One region of the Xenorhabdus griffiniae genome, then DNA from elsewhere that is predicted to be linked to it. Evidence: predicted binding sites of a transcription regulator. Region 1 holds the regulator's gene; each other region holds the start of a gene.
The links. The regulator Fur, encoded in region 1, represses iron uptake genes when iron is present. The targets are predictions, from matches to a motif close to ATAATAATGAGAACNACTATCAA.
Positions count from the first base shown of each region.

Region 1 (2,210 bases):
CATGGCATTTTGGTGGGGATGAGGCAAAAAATATTCGTTTGGGTGCTGGATATCAGGATAGAGATGGACCGATTGTGCCAGATAAGGGGATTATCAACCAGAAAATTGAAGACAAGCCGTGGGCAAAATCTCAGGCTTGTCAGAAGATGATAGCGCAAGGCGTCATTAAAGATGTTGATGAACTTGCCAGTTATTTTGCCATTGAAGTCAGCAAAATCGTCAATGCCCACGGTATCAGCACCATGCAGGCATGGCAGGATGGCCTAAAATATGCCAAATCGGCAAAAGATTTCGCGACTCAATATGTAGCAGTGAACTTCTGGGATACCCTATATTGGGGAGGCTACGATTCTGCCAATGACTGGGCGAATAAGGGTTATCGGGTTGTTGTTTCCAGTCCTGATTATGTTTATCTGGATATGCCATATGAAGTTCATCCGAAAGAGCGGGGCTACTATTGGGCAACTCGCTTTAATGATGAGGCGAAAATTTTCAGCTTTGCCCCGAACAATATGCCACAAAATGCTGAGACTTCGGTGGATCGTGATGGCTATCACTTTAATACCCATAGTAATAAACGCTGGCCGGGAGCTTATGGCATATCGGGGCAATCATGGAGTGAAACCGTGCGTACCGATGAACAAATGGAATATATGATCTATCCACGCTTATTGCCGCTGGCGGAACGGGCATGGCACCAAGCTGAATGGGAGCAGAATTATCAGCAGGGCAGGGAATATAAAGGTGGAATAACGCATTATGTTGAGATTGCTCTCTTGCAACAAGATTGGGAACGCTTTGCCAATCTGATAGGACAGCGTGAGCTGGCTAAGCTGGATAGCGCCAAAATCACATATCGTTTGCCAGTGCCAGGCGGCAGAATTGTTTCTGGAACACTAGAAGCGAATATCGCATTACCAGGGGTGGTTATCCAATACTCATTGGATAATGGAAAAACATGGCAGGATTATAATGACAGACAGCGGCCTCATGTCAGCGGCAATGTGAAAATTCGTTCTGCCAATACTGATAGAAGCCGTTTTAGCCGTATAGATGAAGTTAAACTCTAACAGTTGCCTGGAGAAATGAGGGCAATAAATTGATAAAGCAACCTGCCGATTAATTATCAAGTTAATCGGCAGGTTGCTTATTTAGGTGAATAAATTGCAGAAGCAAATGGTTGCAATTATTTCATTGTCAGCGCTTGTTTATCATGCTTTTTCATCATGAAGCGTGCTATTTTCGCGGCAATCACCATCAGCACAGTGACCATATAAATAAAGACTGTGGTTTGAGAGCTTAATTCCATAACGCTCAGCGATATTTTTCTGACGCTCCTCAATGAATTCATCGTTAAATTCAATGACTTTACCGCAGTCGAGACAAATCAGATGGTCATGGTGATGTTGCTGAGTGAGTTCAAAAACCGATTTACCGCCTTCAAAATTGTGGCGTGTGACAATGCCAGCATCATCGAACTGGTTCAACACGCGATAGACAGTGGCGAGGCCAATCTCTTCACCGATATCAATCAGTTTTTTGTAGAGATCCTCCGCACTGACATGATGGCATTCTGGGTCCTGTAGCACTTCCAGAATTTTCAGTCGTGGAAGAGTTACTTTAAGTCCAGCATTTTTCAATGCTTTATTGTTGTCGGTCATGCGGATTCAGTCCTGTAACTTGAGTTAAGTGCACTTATGATACTTGGGGGTATCGTGAGGGAGTTTCATGTTGCTGATTATAGGCATGGATATTAAAAATGAAAACCATGCCTATTCATATATCATGACACATTATGCAAGAATAATCCTGCCTGAAAGGGCTTTTCTCTTCTTATTAAGCTTAAGCGCCTAGGATCTCTGACAGGCTCATTTCAGCCTTGATCTGCTGCACCCAGTTTTCAACGCGCTCATCTGTCAATTCAGGTTGACGATCTTCATCAATGGCCAGGCCAATAAAATGGTTATCGTCGGCCATACCTTTAGACGCTTCAAAATGATATCCTTCGGTTGGCCAGTGACCTACAATAATGGCACCACGAGGTTCAATAATATCGCGAATGGTGCCCATAGCGTCACAGAAGTATTCTGCATAATCTTCCTGATCACCACAGCCGAACAAAGCAACCAGTTTTCCGTCGAAGTTGATCTCTTCCAGTGTTGGGAAGAAATCATCCCAGTCACATTGAGCTTCACCGTAATACCAGGTTG
Region 1 covers NZ_CP147737.1:1,579,461-1,581,670, forward strand. The annotation lists gene WDV75_RS07120 (beta-N-acetylhexosaminidase) at 1-1,070, shown strand, start outside; gene fur (ferric iron uptake transcriptional regulator) at 1,212-1,661, opposite strand; gene fldA (flavodoxin FldA) at 1,843-2,210, opposite strand, start outside.

Region 2 (2,210 bases), 990 kb from region 1:
ACTATATTGGGCTGGGTTTAATTGATAAGACAATTGAGCATCACGTTGCGCTGTGGTGCGGTCTACTCGTTTGTTTCTCCCGTCATAGGTGCCTTGTGGATTTTTAGGCTCATGTGCTTCATTGCGGTAATAACGCAAGTTGCCACTGAGCTTTTGGCTATCATCTATTTTCCAGGAGCCTTTTACCAAAGCATTGCCACTGAATTCATCGTTATTTTCTGTTATACCCTTACCGAAACGGATATTACCCGCGTCACGGGTGCCAAATGCAACTAAACCATCAAACTGTTCGGTTTTACCGAATGCAGCGCCCCCAAATCCCAGACTGTGGTCACCGCTCCCTGCGCGGCTAAAAACACGAAAACCCGTATTTTTGCCTGCTTCCAGTAAATCAGCAGCATCTACTGTTTGATAGGCAATAACACCACCCAATGCACCACTGCCATAAAGGAGTGCTGATGGGCCACGGACAACTTCCACTTGCTTAATCAAAGCGGGATCGAGGAAGACACCATTAAGGTGTCCGGTGTCAGTTCCTTGCCGAATACCATCAACAAGGGTCAAAACTCCTTTTTGGGTATAACCCCGAATGCTGATATCTTGCCCATTGGTGCGGCCAATACCCGCGACACTAACGCCTGGAATATTGTGCAGTAAATCATTTGCGTTGCCTGCAACCTGACTGCTGGCTGAATTGCCTTCAATGACTGTCACCATCATAGGGGCTTCAAAACTGTCACGTTGGTTGCCAGTGGCATAGACAGTTACCGTGTCTTTGGAAGATTTCTCTTGCTTGGAATGTACTGTTTCCGAAGGTACTGCTGTGGCATACGCAGAAGATAAACTCGCGAAGATGAGTACACTTAATGTAGACAATTTCAGGCTTGGTGATTTAATTAAAGTCATGCAAGTCAATTTCCATAGTGAAATAGTGCGTTCTTATGAACACAATTAACTGATATATCACTGTTATTTAGCAGTGAGTTTGTTAGATTTTTTATTGTGTCAGAGTTGACCATCAATGCAGTTGATTTTATTGAACAATAATTATTCTGATATTGAGAATAATTATCGTTTCAATGGTGGTTAACTTCAAGCTATTTTTTCTATACCTGAAATTTTAAGTTAATACTTTGATTTTAAATGATTTAAATTTATGATTATTGGCTCCCGATAGTCGGTGGGAGCCAAAACAGGGAAAGTATTCAGGAACGATTTCTCATGGCTTCATCAAGAATATTGATAAATTCTTCCGTGTCTTGCCAGCCAAGACATGGATCGGTAATAGATTGGCCGTAGGTCAAAGATTCTCCCTTAATAACTTTTTGCGTTCCTTCAACTAAAAAGCTTTCCGCCATAACACCAGCAATTGCTGTTGAGCCAGATTGGAGCTGTTCACCAATATTTCTTGCTATATCCAATTGACGACGATGAATTTTCTGGCAATTAGCATGGCTACAATCCACAATTAAGCGTTCAGGTAAGTGAAATTCACGTAATTTATGGCAAGTTGCTGCAATATCTTCAGCACTGTAATTCGGTTTTTTCCCACCACGCATAATAATATGTCCATAGGGGTTGCCACTGGTTTGATAAATTGTCATCTGACCGTTTTTATCTGGGGACAAAAACATATGTTTGGCTCGTACTGCACGTATTGCATCAATAGCGATAAGCGTATTGCCATCCGTCCCGTTTTTAAAACCCACTGGGCATGACAAGGCAGAAGCCATTTCTCGGTGAATTTGGCTCTCTGTTGTTCTGGCGCCGATCGCTCCCCAACTGATTAAATCAGCAATGTATTGACCAGTGACCATATCCAGAAATTCTGTGGCTGTCGGGACGCCTAATTCATTGATATCAATTAACAGCTTACGGGCAAGTGCGATCCCTTGATTAACCTGGCAAGAGCCGTCTAACAGGGGATCTGAAATCAAGCCTTTCCAGCCAACAACGGTTCTCGGTTTCTCGAAATAAGTTCGCATCACAATGTTGAGATTTTGCTGGTATTTTTTGCGCAGGAGGCGTAAGCGAGAGGCATAATCAAGAGCTGCATCAACATCGTGAATGGAGCAAGGGCCAATAATAACCAATAGACGTTGATCTTCGCCTGTTAGGATGGATTCAATACGCTTTCGTGACAATGTCACATTTTGTAAGATTTTGTCTGATATAGGATATTGTTCTGCAAGCGCTTTAGGTGTGATCAG
Region 2 covers NZ_CP147737.1:2,574,092-2,576,301, reverse strand. The annotation lists gene WDV75_RS10980 (TonB-dependent hemoglobin/transferrin/lactoferrin family receptor) at 1-906, opposite strand, end outside; gene WDV75_RS10975 (3-deoxy-7-phosphoheptulonate synthase) at 1,206-2,210, opposite strand, start outside.
Region 2: the regulator Fur is predicted to act here: its motif matches at 1,053-1,075, upstream of WDV75_RS10980 (TonB-dependent hemoglobin/transferrin/lactoferrin family receptor).

Region 3 (2,210 bases), 110 kb from region 1:
CACACCATGAAACCTGATTTCTCTCCGCTTCGCGAGGAGAAATCACCCGCATCTTGAAGTAAGTCAAGCCAGAATAATAAACCAAGACTTGGTTTAAATTGAAAATAATAAGGGCGACCGTTGTTAGATCACCCTTATGATGCAATCCACTTTATACTAACAATAGATTGAAGTAAGAAGATAAATTACTTTTCCTCTTTTTTATCACTGTCATCTTTAACATCATGACCTTTAAGACGATTGATTAAGTCATCTGCCTTTTTATCAGCCTCAGACTTTATTTCTTCCGTCTTCGATTTCATCGTATCTGAAAGCTGATCGAGTTTATCATTAGCCTGATGCCGGATATCATCCGTTTTCGCTTTCATCACCTCCATCACATCATTCGCTGTTTTAGTCGCTTGACTCTGTATATCCGTCGCAGCTTCCTTTGACTTATCAATCAAACTATGGCCTTCGCGCGAAGCATTTTCCTTTATCTCCTGTGCACTTTTTTTCGCATTATCCATTATGCCCGTGGCCGTTTTTTCAGCATCAGTTGTCTTTTGTGCTGCGCTTTCTTCAGTTTTCTGAACCGGATCTTCCGCTTTTTTAGATGCGTCATCACAGCCAGCGATCAAGGCTACGATAGCAGCCAAGATCAGAGAACCAAGGATCTTTTTTTTCATTGACGAACCCCTTTGTACGTAAGGAAATTGAACTTAAATTTCAATGCCAAAAATCACCCAATCCATGGGATAAATCTCATTATCGTATGGTATGCTTCCCAAGATCACACACAAACAAAAATAATTCTCATTTTTATTTACCTTTTTTAATTTCTCAGGTGACTTATTACTTTGAAAATATTTCACTTGATCACATTTCAGGAAATTTATGGCAAATAATAGTCAAAAATTAGAAAAACGCCCAATCGCTACCACAGTTCAGAAAATTTTAACCGGTACATTAGTATTGGGAGCGGCATTCTCCAGCGCTGTTTACGCAACTGAAGATCCCAAAGAACAAAAGTCAGAAAAGAAAAATGAGGTGATAAAATTACCCACACTTTCCGTTGTTGAAAGTTTGCGCAACAGCACCAGTGCGGGAAGTTCTGTGCTCAAAAAAGCGGATATTGACCGTACCCAAGCCGATAATATTGCCCAGTTACTCGACCAGCTTCCTGGTGTTTCAATGTCAGGCTCTCCACGCCCTGGTGGGCAAACACTGAATATCTGGGGAATGGGCGACCAGGAAGATATCAAAATCACGTTGGACGATGCGCCAAAAGGATTTGAAAAATATATGCAGGGTTCCGTCTTTATTGAGCCTGAATTAATCAAACGAGTCGAGGTTGATAAAGGGCCACACAATTTACTTAACGGCAATGGTGGATTTGGTGGTTCGGTCAAACTGGTGACAAAAGAAGCGAACGATTTACTGCGCCCCGATGAAGATTGGGGGGGTTTTGTCAAACAAAGCTACCACACAAATGACAGACAGTGGATCAATAGTGGCGCACTATACGGCAGGGATCCCGATGGCTTTGCCGATGGGTTGCTCTATGTGAGCAAGCGAGATGGGCACAATATTAAACGCCCTGATGGCACACATTTTGAGTATTCACAAAATAACCAAATATCTTATTTATTGAAAACCAACTTTTATCCCAGTGACGCTCATACGATTAGCCTATCTGCCATGCGATCTGAATCGGATGGCTGGCAACCCTGGGCGGCTAACCGTGATAAGATGACCGCTCCATCACCCAAAGATGTAGAAAAATACGGTTGGGATGGCGCCTGGAAGAGAAAATTGGTCTTTCGTGATCAACTTGATCAGAACTACACTGCCAAATGGAATATCGCACCAGAAAATAACCCGTGGTTAAACCTGACGATGCTCTATGCCTATTCCAAAACCAAGCAAGACGATACTCGCCCAGAAAATGCTTCCCCTTATTTTAGTAGCTCAATGGGTAATAAAAGCTGGGTTGATTACACCGATAATCTGATTGATATCAACAACAAAAGCGTATTCTCAACCGGTATGATTAAACACGAATTACTGGTGGGAACCCGTTGGCATAAAAATGAACGCAATGTGCTGATGTTCAATAAGGACAAAATAAAAAACAAAAACTATAACTATGGTTATTATCAACCAGGCTATATGCCTGCTGGCGATCAATTCGCTTACAGCTTCTATCTGCAAGATTCCCTGAAGATAGG
Region 3 covers NZ_CP147737.1:1,469,975-1,472,184, reverse strand. The annotation lists gene WDV75_RS06625 (YtxH domain-containing protein) at 186-668, opposite strand; gene WDV75_RS06620 (TonB-dependent hemoglobin/transferrin/lactoferrin family receptor) at 877-2,210, shown strand, end outside.
Region 3: the regulator Fur is predicted to act here: its motif matches at 783-805, upstream of WDV75_RS06620 (TonB-dependent hemoglobin/transferrin/lactoferrin family receptor).

Region 4 (2,210 bases), 1.2 Mb from region 1:
AAAAATGCCCGGAAACAATTACGGTGAATAAGCTAAGGCCGAACATCAACATGACGACCACAAAATGAGAGAAACGGCAGAATATGTATAGCGCCTCTAGAGAGATCATTATCTTACGGTAAAACTATAAACGCCTTTGGTTTTATGGCCATCGACAGAGAGTACACTCCAGTCAACACTGTATTTTCCCGCAGTAAGTTTACCTTCAACTGGCAGGATTAACTTGGTTTTGGTTTCAGGATCGAGTTCCAACTTACCTGTTTTAACTACAGCTTTTTCTGGACCAATCAATTTTACCTTACTAAATCCCAGTTCAATACGTTCTGAGAAGTTCAAGGTGATAGTTTGTGGAGCAGCTTCAACCGTTGTATTTTCTGCGGGAGTCTGATCTTTCAAATGTGCATGGGCCAAAGCCTGCTGACAAGATATGCCGACAAACAGAACCACAAGCGCCGATAATTTGGTCCAGAATGAGCGGAGGTTAAGAATAAACATATAGATAACCCTTTAATATGTAGATGAATTTTTATGCTTGAAGGGAGATTCTATACCAAAAAATCTGTTTAATCTGCGGTAATTGACGAGTAATGTCCTGACCTGTGAGACACTACGCAAAAAATGGAGATCATAGAGATAAGATCATAGAGATAAAAGAGGAAGAGCCGTAACCCCAGTTTCATAATGCATGAAAAAACACGCAAAGAAACGGGTGTTACGGTAGAAAAACAATCAGGCGTGTGCCGGTGCCATAGACAATCCCTTAAGCTCTTTATCCAGCAGGAACAGCGCTTTTCCGCCTTCACCCACCATATCCAATTTGTCCAGAATGGATTTGAACAATTTCTCTTCTTCATGCTGTTCAGCAACATACCACTGCAAGAAATTAAAAGTAGAGTAATCTTGTGTCGTCATCGCTACATGGGCAAGCTTATTAATCTCTTCTGTGATCAGTTTTTCATGCTCATAAGTCTGATTAAATACATCAGAGATAGACTTGAATTCTACAGGAGGAGCCTGAATAGCACCTAATACAGGCATTGAACCCGTGTCACCCAAATAATCAAACAAGCGTTGCATATGTTGCATTTCTTCCTGTGAGTGAGTCTTTAAAAACGCTGCTGCGCCTTCATATCCCTTATCACTACACCATGCACTCATTTGCAGATATAAATTCGCAGAATAAAACTCCAGATTTAATTGCTCATTTAATTTTTTGATCATTTCTTGTTTTAACATCAGCCAACTCTCCCAATAATTCATTAAACTTGGCGTATTATGCCAATTAAAATCACATAATACAAAAACAAAATAAAAACAAATAATTGATTGATAAATAACAGTTTATTTATAAATCCCAACAAGAATAAATCTCATTAAATATCAGGAAATAAGAATCAGTTTTATTTAATTAGTTTTTTATTCAAAAAAAACATTTTTAATAAAAATGAGAATTGATATTATTTATGTTTATTATATCAATCCAACTTCAAGATGCGTGTTATATTTCCCCGCCTCGTCTTGCGGATTGCAACTTGCTAAACAAAAAAGAGTCGATTAATTTTCTTATTAGAGAAAGTTAAAATGAGTTTTCAGAGAGGCCAAAATGGAACATAACTTAGCCAAATTATCTAAAGATGAGATGGATAAAGTCAATGTTGATTTAGCAGCATCCGGTGTTGCTTTCAAAGAACGTTATAACATGCCTGTTATTCCTGACACGGTTGAACAATCACAACCAGCCCATCTGCGGGAATATTTCCAACAACGTTTACAGCACTATCGCCAGCAATCAAGAGTACTGTCACGCCTGCCTTATGAGCCTAAAAACCGCTAAGGGAATCCGATGAGCAAAGATAACCACCACTTTTCTGGTGGTTATCTTATTCCAGCTAATTTATTTTCCAACAAATTTATCAGTCGCCTTAATGAGTTGGTGTAAAATACCGGCTTCATCAAAAGAGTGCCCAGCACCTTCCACAATATGCAATTCTGCTTCCGGCCACGCTTTTGCCAAATCCCATGCATTCTGTATCTGACATGCCATATCATAGCGACCATGGATAATCACCGCAGGGATATGTCTGATCACATCAATATGATCCAGTAATTGCTGAGTTTCATCCATAAAACCATTATTGATAAAGTAATGGTTTTCAATGCGTGCAAACGCCAAAGCAAAATTATCTTCGGCAAAAGTCGCTGAATTTGCA
Region 4 covers NZ_CP147737.1:2,795,951-2,798,160, forward strand. The annotation lists gene copD (copper homeostasis membrane protein CopD) at 1-109, opposite strand, end outside; gene copC (copper homeostasis periplasmic binding protein CopC) at 109-495, opposite strand; gene ftnA (non-heme ferritin) at 730-1,236, opposite strand; gene WDV75_RS12170 (DNA polymerase III subunit theta) at 1,604-1,834, shown strand; gene pip (prolyl aminopeptidase) at 1,895-2,210, opposite strand, start outside.
Region 4: the regulator Fur is predicted to act here: its motif matches at 1,439-1,461, upstream of ftnA (non-heme ferritin).